4 regions of the Limosilactobacillus pulli genome follow, and region 3 is predicted to be linked to each of the others. Evidence: predicted binding sites of a transcription regulator. Region 3 holds the regulator's gene; each other region holds the start of a gene.
What was found. Region 3 encodes NrdR, which represses ribonucleotide reductase genes. Its sites were predicted from a motif close to ACACNATATATNGTGT; they were not measured.
Positions count from the first base shown of each region.

Region 1: a site for NrdR is predicted at 1,720-1,735, ahead of nrdH (glutaredoxin-like protein NrdH). Genes of this name have one in related genera too.
Region 2: a site for NrdR is predicted at 1,313-1,328, ahead of nrdD (anaerobic ribonucleoside-triphosphate reductase). Genes of this name have one in related genera too.
Region 4: a site for NrdR is predicted at 1,966-1,981, ahead of QOS03_RS08435 (deoxynucleoside kinase). Genes of this name have one in related genera too.

Region 1 covers NZ_CANCWQ010000005.1:31,842-35,015, forward strand. Annotated here, with positions in the region: gene dnaX (DNA polymerase III subunit gamma/tau) at 1-815, opposite strand, end outside; RNA gene ffs (signal recognition particle sRNA small type) at 946-1,042, opposite strand; gene tadA (tRNA adenosine(34) deaminase TadA) at 1,090-1,578, opposite strand; gene nrdH (glutaredoxin-like protein NrdH) at 1,845-2,066, shown strand; gene nrdE (class 1b ribonucleoside-diphosphate reductase subunit alpha) at 2,154-3,174, shown strand, end outside.
Region 2 covers NZ_CANCWQ010000037.1:4,968-8,141, reverse strand. Annotated here, with positions in the region: gene rfbB (dTDP-glucose 4,6-dehydratase) at 1-710, shown strand, start outside; gene nrdD (anaerobic ribonucleoside-triphosphate reductase) at 1,413-3,174, shown strand, end outside.
Region 3 covers NZ_CANCWQ010000001.1:115,194-118,367, reverse strand. Annotated here, with positions in the region: gene mutM (DNA-formamidopyrimidine glycosylase) at 1-310, shown strand, start outside; gene coaE (dephospho-CoA kinase) at 307-915, shown strand; gene nrdR (transcriptional regulator NrdR) at 960-1,433, shown strand; gene QOS03_RS00630 (DnaD domain protein) at 1,450-2,838, shown strand; gene dnaI (primosomal protein DnaI) at 2,857-3,174, shown strand, end outside.
Region 4 covers NZ_CANCWQ010000038.1:11,936-15,109, reverse strand. Annotated here, with positions in the region: gene QOS03_RS08440 (glycoside hydrolase family 73 protein) at 23-1,219, shown strand; gene QOS03_RS08435 (deoxynucleoside kinase) at 1,292-1,924, opposite strand; gene QOS03_RS08430 (hypothetical protein) at 2,135-2,743, shown strand; gene rbsR (ribose utilization transcriptional repressor RbsR) at 2,848-3,174, shown strand, end outside.

The sequences.
Region 1 (3,174 bases), on a different contig from region 3:
AAAATTTCTTTCATGGTGTGCAGAGCCGCTGCACTTTGATGCTCAGTAATCTCATCAAAATATTTTTTCAACAGCTGCTTGGTGACGCTGCCGGTAACCAAAAGCGCGTCATCCAGTTTGACTTGATTATCGCTAAACGACAGAACCTGATCCAAAATACTTAATGCATCACGCATCCCGCCCTCGGCCGCATTGGCAATCACCCAGAGTGCGTCTTCTTCATACTGGGCATGCTTTTGATCCAAAATGTACCGCATTCTTTCAAAGGCATCCTGCGCTGAGATGCGGCGAAAGTCAAACCGCTGCACTCGACTGATGATCGTCAACGGAATCTTATGCGGCTCAGTGGTGGCCAAAATAAAGATTACATTCGCTGGCGGCTCTTCCAAAGTCTTTAACAGCGCGTTGAAGGCACCAGTTGAAAGCATATGCACCTCATCAATAATATAGACCTTATAGTCGGCTTGGGTCGGTGCATACTTGGCCTTATCGCGAATATCGCGAATTTCTTCAACCCCATTATTGGAAGCAGCATCGATTTCAATAACGTCTCCCAGCTGCCCGTTGGTGATTGCCCGACAGATCTCACATTCATTGCAAGGCTCACCGTCTTTTTGATGATGACAGTTGATGGCCTTGGCAAAGATCTTGGCAGCAGAGGTCTTACCAGTTCCTCGTGGCCCGGCAAACAGATAGGCATGACTGATCTGATTGGTTATAATTGCGTTTTTAAGCGTCTGGGTAACCACCTGCTGACCGACAATCTCGTCAAATCGCTGTGGCCGCCAGACCCGATAAAGCGCCTGATAGCTCATCTTAGCTGCTCCCTTTCTGATAAAAGTCCATATTGTTTTTATTATACTAGCAAAAGCGTGCCAATTCGATTTAAAAAACGTTCAATGCATAAAAAAAGCTGTGCGAGACAAGCCACACAGCGGTTGATTTTTCAAAAAAACATGGGGCACAAGCTGTAGCGAACTTAGTGCTGCTTCCTTCCGGACCTGACACGATTCGTAGGCACAACTTTGCCCCATGACCTTACGGCAAATAATATCTTACACTATTTTGAATTTAAATGCCAGTCTTCAATTAATTCTTTTGCTGAGCAGCTTTTTTTGCAGCCTTGCGCTCTTTACGAACACGTTTAAAGAACCGCTTCAGCATCTGCTGGCATTCGGTTTCCTTGACGCCTGACACAATCTCGACTTGATGATTAAGCCTTGAATCACTCAGCAGATGATACAGACTGTCGACCGTTCCGGCTTTAGGGTTTTTGGCTCCATAATATAACGATCGGATTCTAGAGTTCATGATTGCGCCACTGCACATCATGCATGGCTCCAGCGTTACGTACAGATCACATTCTTCCAGCCGCCAGCTCTTAAGATACTCACAAGCTTCCATGATTGCCAGCATCTCAGCATGATAGGCAGCGTTTTGAAATTTTTCCCGCATGTTGTGACCGGCCCCGATTACCTCACCATGGTAAACGACTACCGCTCCGATCGGTACCTCATTTAATAATTCAGCTTGGTGAGCCTCAGCCAGTGCCATTTCCATATAATCTTCCGGTTGCAAAATTTTTCTCCCTTATCAATTGTTATTAATCAGTGTATAATGGTTTTTGTGATTTTGCTACTGCATGAGTTATGAAGCAATCATCATTGAAAATAAAAATTTCCGCAGCATGTAGTAATGCCTCAATCCCTTATCAGCTAGCCACTACATGTTGTGCTAACATTTTGTAAGCATACATCATATGGTGCGTCAATGCTTGTAATTTCTTTATAACCCGCTATACTAGAAAACATTAAATCACGAAAAGCTAAAGGGGATTGAGATTCATGATTACCGTTTTTTCTAAAAACAACTGCATTCAATGCAAGATGACCAAAATGTTTTTAACGCAGCACCACGTTGACTTTATTGAGCACAACATCGATGAGCATCCAGAATACGTTGATCAATTGAAAGCTGATGGTTTTAAGGCCACGCCTGTCATCAAGCTGCCAGATGGTCAATCCTTCACTGGTTTCCGTCCCGACATGCTCAAGCAATTGGCCTAACAGTCAATTATACTGCGTTATCTCCGGGGATCGTTCAATTATTTTGCGCGATGCCCGCTTTTTATTGCACTGAAAAGGAGTTATTCAATGGCACTATCAGACATCGACCTTACCAAGGTAAAGTACTACGACCTCAACAATGAGCTCAACATTCCTAAAAACGGCCAGATTCAACTGGACAAGGATCGCGAGGCATTAGAAGACTTCATCAAAGAAAACGTCGTGCTAAACACCAAGCATTTTTCCTCATTAAAGGAACGCTTTGACTGGCTGGAAGCAAATGACTACATCGAAACCGGCTTTATGCATAAGTATCGTTTCGAGTTTATCGAAGAGCTTTATGCCTATTTAAAGGCTCAGGATTTTCACTTTCATTCATTTATGGCTGCCTATAAGTTCTATGCCCAATACGCGCTGCGGACCAATGACAAGGAATACTATCTGGAAAACTACATTGATCGCGTTGCCATGAATGCGCTGTTTTTGGCAGACGGCAATGAACAATTGGCCATGCAGCTGGCCGATGAACTGATTCACCAACGCTATCAGCCTGCCACGCCAACGTTTTTAAACGCTGGCCGCAAGCGTCGTGGCGAATTCGTCTCCTGTTTTGAGATTCAGGCAACTGATGACATGAACTCAATTGGCCGCACGATTAACTCTGCTCTGCAGCTTTCCAAAATCGGTGGTGGGGTCGGTATCAATCTTTCAAACCTGCGTGAGGCCGGTGCTCCAATCAAAAAGATCAAAGGCGCTGCCAGTGGGGTCGTTCCGGTTATGAAGCTTTTGGAAGACTCATTCTCTTATTCCAATCAGCTTGGCCAGCGACAAGGTGCCGGTGTGGTTTACCTTAGCGTCTTCCACCCTGATATCGTGGCTTTTTTGTCTGCTAAGAAAGAAAACGCCGACGAAAAGATTCGGATCAAGACGCTATCGCTTGGAATTACCGTCCCTGACAAGTTTTATGAGCTGGTCGAAAGCAATCAGGACATGTATCTGTTCAGTCCTTATGATGTTGAACGAGTCTACGGCGTTCCTTTCTCATATGTTGATATTACTGCTGAATATGAAAACATGGTCGTAAACGATGCGATTACCAAATACAAGG
Region 2 (3,174 bases), on a different contig from region 3:
ATTTCGCGGCTGAATCGCATGTTGACCGTTCACTAAAGGATCCGGAGCTATTTACCAAAACCAATGTATTAGGAACGCAGGTGCTGCTGGACGCGGCTTATCAAGCCAACATTCAAAAGTTCATTCAAATATCGACTGATGAAGTCTATGGTACGATGCCGCCTGGTCAATCGGCCAAAGAAGACGATCCGTTGCATCCCAGTTCGCCATATGCCGCCAGCAAGGCTAGTGCCGACCTGCTGGCATTAGCAATGGTGCACACGTTTGAAATGCCAATCTGTATTACGCGCAGCACCAATAACTTTGGTCCCCGTCAGCATCATGAAAAACTATTGCCGATGCTGATTCAAAATGCATTGCGTAACCGGCCATTAATGCTGTATGGCCAAGGTACCGATATTCGCGATTGGTTGTATGTCAAGGACAACTGCGCGGCGATTGATTTGGTTTTGCGTCATGGTCAGCTGGGGCAGATCTTCAACATCGGTGCTCATCAAGAAAAGAGCAATAATGAAGTCACGGCACTGGTCCAGTCAGAATTAGGCTTTTCTGATCAACTGATTCATCACGTCACAGAGCGTCCAGGGCATGATCTGCGCTATTCACTTGATACCACCCGGATTGAAAACCAGTTGCATTGGAAACGACAGACCGATTTTGAAAATGGTTTGAAAGAAACGATTGCCTGGTATCGCAAGCATCAACGCTGAACAAAAGATATTGTCCTTTAAGCAGTCGGTGAATTAGCTGGTTGTTTGGAGGGCTTTTTATTTACCCGTGAAAAGTTCTAAAAAGATCTAAAAGGATATAAAAATATCAATTGATGGTGACATAATGCTAAATCCATCTAATACCTTGATTTCTAAACAATATTTTTAGTATTTGATATTAACTTCAAAATCTACAGTTCGATCATTCGTCATAGTCGAGCTGTTTTTATAATAGTAGAAAAAATTTAAAAATAGCGTCTGGATCGCTTACTAAAAAATTTTTTGATACCGATCTAGCAGGCACTATTACGTTTTACCTGGACTAAAATTCATGCTAAGTCTTGATATATCAACGTTTAGCAACTAAGATAGTCTTTAGCTGTTTTGGAAACGATGATAATTTTGATCATATTTCCAAATTTATTTTTGACGATTTTAGGGGCATATCAAACGATAAATCAGCCGGCAATTATACATTGAATGCAATGCAATATGCGGCTGACCAAAAATAAGAAATTGAGTTTTGCTCTGCTTTTGATCGCCTTAACGTACGATTATGAAATCTATTTTATAACCTTGATTTGAAATGGCTGGTCAAGGCGTTACAACATATGGTGTGGAAAAAGTCAACCCTGACTAGATATTGTGTTTTGATTTGAAACTGGCTACTATAGATACTGTTCAAAAAAGGAGAGGATCATCATGAAGCTGCAGACGGAGAAAAACACCGGGCTAAAGAGTCTGGCTGATTTGAAAGTTGTAAAACGCGACGGGACAAAAACGCCTTTTTATGCATATAAGCTTAACTTAGTATTTAAGGCCCTTGACGCGGATTGGGCAACTCAACAATCCGTCTGCAAGGCCTTAGAAGAAGCCTTTAGCGATCAGGAAAGTGCCACGACGGTCGAGATTGCCAAAGCCTTTGTTGATGGGCTGCGTCAGGCGGGTCATGATGATCTGGCTACGCGCTACCTTGAATACCGTAAGCAAGATGAGGAAGCCTTTGCTGAAGCTACCAATCCAATGAACAAGCTGCATCAATTGTTTGGCCGCGATTCACATATCGTGCACGAAAATGCCAACAAAGACTCACGAGTCTTCAACACGCAGCGCGACCTGGAAGCTGGTGTGGTGAGTCGGGCACTGGGACTCAAAATGCTGCCAGGCATCGTTGCCAAGGCACATCTACGCGGCGATATTCACTGGCACGATTTGGACTACTCTCCAGTTATGCCAGAAACCAACTGTTGTCTGATTGACTTTGACGAAATGTTCAAAAATGGCTTTAAGATTGGGAATGCGTGGGTTTCTTCACCACGCTCCATTCAAACGGCCACAGCTCAGATGTCGCAGATTATTGCTAACGTAGCTTCACTGCAATATGGTGGCTGCTCGGCCAACCGCATTGACCAGCTGTTGGAACCATATGCTCAGCTGAACTACGACAAGCACATGAAAGACGCTGAGGAATGGGTGGCACCAGACAAGCGCGAAGCCTACGCCAAGGCCAAGACCAAAAAAGACATCTATGACGCCATGCAGGCACTGGAATACGAAATCAACACGCTTTATTCCAGTCAAGGGCAAACGCCATTTACTACGATCAACTTTGGTCTGGGAACGTCATGGATCTGCCGTGAGATTCAAAAGGCCATCTTGCAGATTCGCATCAAGGGTCTGGGCAAGGAACACCGGACAGCGATCTTTCCTAAGCTGATCTTTACGCTCAAGCGCGGTTTGAATCTCAAGCCAGGCGATCCTAATTACGACATTAAGCAGTTGGCCCTGGAATGTTCAACCAAGCGGATGTATCCTGACCTTTTGATGTACGACAAGATCAAGGAGATCACCGGCTCATTTAAGACACCAATGGGCTGCCGGTCGTTTTTGCAAGGCTGGAAAGATGAAAACGGCAAAGAGGTCAACTCTGGTCGGATGAATCTGGGCGTGGTTACGGTCAACCTGCCACGGATTGCCTTGGAAGCTCATGGCGACAAGCACCTGTTCTGGCAGATTTTTGCTGAAAAGATGAATATTGCTAAAATCGCGCTGGACTATCGGATCAAACGGACCAAGGAAGCCAAGCCGGAAAACGCGCCCCTGCTTTACATGTATGGCGCGTTTGGCAAGCGGCTAAAGAGAGACGACAGCGTTGATGAGGTCTTCAAGAACAGCCGGGCAACTGTATCGTTGGGCTACATCGGCCTGTATGAGGTCTGCTCAACGTTCTACGGTCCAAAGTGGGAACACAACAAAGAAGCTCACGATTTTGCGGTTTCGATTGTCAAGGAAATGCATGACCTGTGTGCCGAGTGGGAAAAAGAAGAAGGCTACCACTTCAGCGTCTACTCTACGCCAGCCGAGTCTTTGACGGATACGTTCTGCCGCGATGATGAAAAGAAATTTGGCCTGATTGAAGACGTTACGGACAAGGAATACTACACCAACAGCTTCCACTACGATG
Region 3 (3,174 bases):
TGAGGTGCTGTGGCAAAGCTGCATCAATCCTGAACAGCCGGCCAATTCGCTGACTGACGAGCAGATTCGAATCTTACACGACAATATCATCAAAGAGATTGCCAAGGCGACTAAATATAAGGGAACGACCGTGCATACGTTTATGAATGCCTTTGGTGAGGCCGGTGCCTTTCAAAACCAGTTGGAGGTTTATGGTCGTGGGGGCGAAAAATGTGAGCGCTGTGGCCATAAGCTGGTCAAGATCAAGGTAGCTCAGCGTGGGACGACTTTTTGTCCGCATTGTCAGCCCTTGGAAGGTGATCAGAAATGACGCTGGTAATCGGACTGACGGGCGGCATTGCAAGCGGCAAGTCAACTATCAGCAGCATTCTTAAAGCAGTCGGCTGGCCGGTGATTGATGCCGATTTGATTGCACGTCAGATTGTAATGCCGGGCAGCAAAGGATTGGAACAGATCGTAAATCGCTTTGGTCCTCAGATGCTTAATTCCGATGGTACGCTTGATCGCAAAAAGCTGGGTAAAACGGTTTTTGATGATCCTAAAAAGCTGAGTGATCTGGACAAAATTGAACATCCGCTGATTCAAGAAGCAATCGATTCCCAGCTGGATGAATTTAAAAAACAGCATCTGCCGGTAGTAGTGCTGGACGTACCATTGCTGTTTGAAACGGGAATGGATGAGGAGTGCGATCTGACGGTTTTGGCAGTCGTTGATCAGGCAACACAGCTGAAGCGTTTGATGAAGCGGGATCAGATTTCGAAAATGGATGCCGTCAAAAAAATCAGTTCGCAAATGTCTTTAAAAGAAAAGATGCAGCGAGCTGATGTAATTATCGATAATAACGGTACGCTTGAGCAAACGCGTAGCCAGGTAGCAGAATTGGTTGACCGGGTAAGTCAGCATCAATTATTATAAATGTGATAAGATAGATGCATAACCAATTAACAGGAGGAACCTGTATGCAATGTCCACACTGCCATCATAATGGATCGCGCGTAGTTGACAGTCGTCCAAGCGAAGACGGCATCTGTATTCGTCGTCGTCGCGAATGTGCAAACTGTGGCTTTCGCTTTACTACCTTTGAGCGCTATGAGGAGACGCCGCTTTTGGTAGTCAAAAAAGACGGTACGCGCCAGGAGTTCAATCGCCAAAAGGTCCTAAACGGTCTGGTTCGCTCAGCCGAAAAGCGTCCCGTCAGCATGGAAAAGCTTACCAGCATTGCCAATGAGGTTGAAAGACGCGTTCGTTCAATGGGAGAAAATGAGGTATCCAGCCAGGTAATTGGCGAATACGTAATGAACGAGCTCAAAGACGTCGATGAGATCTCCTACATTCGTTTTGCCAGTGTCTATCGTCAGTTTAAAGACGTTGATGCGTTTATGAATGAGCTGGAGGCAATGATTAATCAAAATCATCAAAAGCATCAAGACTAACTAAGGGGGAGTCGTTATGGCTGAGGTGCAAGGACGCTTGACGCCGCAAACCGGCTTTATCGTGGCCGCTGCGTCAGACTTTGTACGGTTTGACCAGGCGACTTTTATTGATTTTTATCAACCATTGTTAAGTCCCACCGCGCTGGGGCTTTTTTATGCTTTACAAAGTCAGCTCAAGCCCGATCCGATGCTGACCAAGCGCCAGGCGCACAGTATCATGCTGGATCGTTTAAATCTTGGCATAGCTCAGTTTGCTGAAGCCCGTAATGCTTTAGAGGGCGTTGAAATGCTGCAGACGTTTTATCAACAAGATGAGATTGGCGGCGTTTTTGTCTATGTGCTGCAGCCAACCATGACGCCTGAAGAATTTATCAATGATGATCTTTTGAGTGTACGGCTGCTTCAACAGATTGGTGAGCAGCGCTTTAATGAATTAGTGGCCCATTCCAGACGCTATCAGTTTGATACCAGTCGCATGCATAATCTGACGCATGACTATTTTGAGGTCTTTAAACCGGACCGGGCGGCTTGGGATGCAGAACGCCCAACACTGAATAATGCCAGAGCTACGGCCGTGCAAAAAAGCAATGCTATCAAGGCAGTCCCGCAAAATGATTTTGATTTTGGCCTTTTGCTCAGCCGCCTGGAAAACCGCGGAGTTGATCTGCAAAGCGTCAAGGATCAGCGTCGTCTGATTTTGACTGAGAGCTTGATGTATGGCATTGGTGCCCTTGAAATGGCTGATCTGGTTTTTGACGCGACTGATTTTAGAACCAGTATGCTGCAGCCAAATATTCTAAAGCAGCGCATCGCCGCCAAATATGCCGGTACGCTGCGTCAAAATGATGATCCGGCGCCGGTGGTTGCTGCTGGCGATGAAAATTTAGATGGGCTGGGTGAAACGGAACGCAATCTGATCAAAGTTGCTCGTGAAAATACACCTAATGACTTTTTGGCTGGCATCAAACAAAGTGTTGGGGCTGCATATGTCTCTCCAAATGAACGCAATACCGTATTGAGAATGATTGAAAATAGCGGTATGCCAAATGAGGTTATCAACATCTTGATCAACTATATGTTTGTTGAAAAAGAATATACAACCTTAAAATCGGGCTTGGCTGACGGGATTATCAATGCTTGGACCAAAGCGGGCGTCAAAACGGCTGCCGATGCGATTCGCGAGATCAAAAAACATCGTAAAAACAATGAAAAACAGGCAGGTGCAAAGCCGCGCCGTCGCTATTATTCAAGTGGACGCAGCAATATTAATGAAGAGCTGCCGGAGTGGGCTAAGCATCCAGAAAAAGTCAAAAACAAAGAACCATCGGCCGAAAAACTGGCTAAGATTGACCAGATGCTGGCTGAGCTCAATCAGCAAAAAAATAACCCAGGTACCAAGAAATAATGATTGGAGGGATTGCCAATGCGTCCTATCATGGAAACCATCAACTCGATCATTGGTGGTCAAAGCGGCTCGCCACAGTATCGGGAACTGATCAAAAAGGCTTATCAGGATCCCGATGTCCAAAAATTTTTGCGTGAGCATCGCAATGAACTGTCCAATGAGCAGATCGAACGAGGCAGCTCCAAACTTTATGAGTTTTATCATGAAAAAATACTGCTGCAAAATCACCAAGCAAGCATTGCACCGGGCTATACGCCACAACTGGTCGTCAGTGCGGGAAGAATCGACGTAGTCTACGTACCGACCGCTCAGCTCAGAGCCCAGCAGCAGGCCGCT
Region 4 (3,174 bases), on a different contig from region 3:
CTGGCTAACGAGTATGGTAACGATGATCTGGTTGGTGCAGCTGATGAGCCCAGTCTTGGCAGCTCCGATTCCAACCTTAAATCAAATTGATCCCGGTAGTCAAAGCGGGGCTAAGAAAGCATCAAGTCAAGACTATTCAATTGATGCTAAGCAATCGAATACCGACGTTTCCAAATCAATGATGGAGCAGTATCAAGTCGCCTACCACCAGGGCTTGATGGATGCACTGGAAAACAGACCCCAACAAGAGCCTGATCAAGAACTGCAGCAAGCAGCGTATCGTCAAGGCTTTCTGGATGGTATTAAGCTAAGAAGCGAACGATCGGCTTGGCAGGCAAAAATGCGTGAAGCCCAAAAGGCACGTGAGGCACAGACGGATCAGAATTCAACTGCTCAGATTGCAGATAAAAACAATCAGCATTTTGTCGATCCCGGCACTGATCAAAATACCAGTGATCAGTCAATTTCAAATGATCAGGTGTCTGCCAATCAGCCAATACCGACAAAATCATCTGAGGCAGCAGACAATGATCAGGCAGATCCGATTCTTTGTCCAACCAAGAATCAAGCACGCTTTATTGCTCAGCTGGGACCGCTTGCCCAAAAAATCGGTCAAGAGCATGATCTGTATGCCTCGGTACTGATTGCTCAAGCAGCACTGGAAAGCAACTGGGGGACCAGTGAGTTAAGCCGGATTCATCATAATCTCTTTGGTATCAAAGGTACCTGGCATGGACGCGGTGTTTCGATGACTACTCAGGAATGCTTTAATGGCCACCCAAGCATCGTGGCTGGTATCTTTAAGAGCTACATGGATGAAAAAGCGTCGTTAAACGATTATGTAGCCGTCTTGGACCAGCCGATGTATGCTGGGGTTCATCGAAAAAATGCCGGTAATTATCGAATCGCCACCAGTTTTTTAAAGGGACGCTACGCCACGGATCCCATGTATGATCAAAAACTGAATCAAATCATCGCTGGCTATCGGCTGACGCAGTTTGACCGGCCAATTATCCCAAACGATCGATCATCTGCTGGCAAAAGCGAGATTGTTTCGCATCATCGCCGACCACATTCAGGAAGTACGCTGGTTGAATCAACGATGCCCCACTCTGCGCATCGAGGATCTAAAAAAGTCAATCATCATACCTGGCTGCCAGTTGCCGGTGGAATCGGCAGTGTTGGCGTCTTGGAGGTTTTACGGCGTCTATATGGATAAAAAAAACATCGCTCAAGTCGGCTGACTCAAGCGATACCTTCAATAATTAGTAATTTTATGTTGCTGACTGGATTAACGGATTTCCTTTAAGCGCTCATCGATCATGTTTAAAACCGTGGTAACGTTTTGGGGGTCTTCCAGGTTGTACTTATCCAGATCAATCTTCATCTTGGGACTGGCATCATATTCTTGATACCAATCCTTATAGGCGTTCCACATCTTGTAGTAATAGTCTTTTAATTCAGGGTTGTCATCGATCTGCTCATAGTCGCGGCCCCGTTTTTTGATTCGGTAAAGGATGGTTTCAAAAGAAGTTTCTGAATAGACCATCAAATCAGGCGCTTTTTTAGGCAGCTTGTTCAAATCACTCATCATATTGTCGAGCAGCTTCAGATAAACGTCCAGCTCCGTATCAGTAATGTTGCCTTCTGCGTTGTTTTCTTTGGTGAACAGTGCATCCTCATAGATTGAACGGTCCAAGACATTGTTGTCGTCGCTGAGTGCCTGTTTGATCATGGAAAACCGCTTGTTTAAAAAGTAGATCTGCAACAGGAAGCCATACTGTTTAGGATCCTTGTAGTAAAGCGGCAAGACCGGATTTTCGCCCACCGGTTCAAAAAAGGCTTTTGTATTTAAGTGGTCAGCAATCTTGGCCGTAAGCGTCGTTTTGCCGACTCCAATCATCCCAGCTGTAATAATCACCATGTCGACTCCTCTTTATTTAAAAATTCAACTTGACCATCTTACTACAAAATATAGTGTCTGCCCATAAAATAAATCAATATTTTGTGGCCAACAACCAACTAAAGGTAAGCAAAATTGCGTCAGTTGGGCAATTGAGTGCGTCAAAAAAATTTGCCGTTTGCCAATTAAACAGGCAGAATGATAACAGTAAGTTTAGAAGGGACGAATAAGATGATTGAGCATATGGATGAGTTACGGATCAGAGAACAGCTAACGATCAGCCAGCAACAGGGAACCTTGGTCGAGGTTTATAATTTTGATGATGACGATACCTTTAACGTTGGGTTTGTGATTGCCATGGACCCACTGTTTGTTTTAATGATGACCTTGGATTGGGACTGCAAGATCAACGGCTTGACACTGATTCGTATCAAAAGCATCCATGCGGTAAGGAGCCAGACCGATTATTTGACGACCTGCTCATATAAAAGCAAGGTTGCTCAAGAGTATGGCTATTTTGATGTTTTTGGCCTGCAGCGTTTTTTGCGTGAGCACGACTTTCGCCATGTCAATTTATTGGACACGCTTTTAAAAGACTCGATCAAACATGAATTGCCAGTCGTGATCGGGACCAACAAATACAAAGGACGCGATGATTTTGAAGGAATGGTGCATGATCTGACTCATATTGGCTTGACGCTGCACTATTATAATGAGCATGACCTTTCTTCGCTTTGGACCTATGACATTTTACTGGCTCAAATTGACTATCTACGTGTGCGCGGTTTTCAGGCGATGCAGACCAAAGCAATTATGGATGGTATTTTTCACCAAAATTAAAAAAACTATGCTTTTGTTTCAATATTTTAACTAGCAGAGAGTAAATATGTGGTAAACTGATTCGTAAATAGGTTTACTAGTAAAACAAGAGGAAAGCACACACTATGAAACACAAAGTTACTATCCGCGATCTGGCAAAGGCTGCTGGCGTTTCAGTTACAACGGTATCGCAAATCCTGAATGGCAAAGGGCAGCGCTTCAGTCAGGCTACGCAGCAGCGAGTCTTAAGGCTGCGTGATCAGATGAACTATGTACCCGACTTCAATGCGCGCAACTTGATCATGCGTTCTTCCAAAACGATTGGCGTGTTAGTACCCAACATCGGCAATCCGTTTTTCAGCACTTTTATTCGTGGCGTGCAGGAAGCCGCCCGTGAAGCTGAATTTATGCCCTTGATCTTTAGTGCCAACCATGAAGAAAAATTAGAGCGC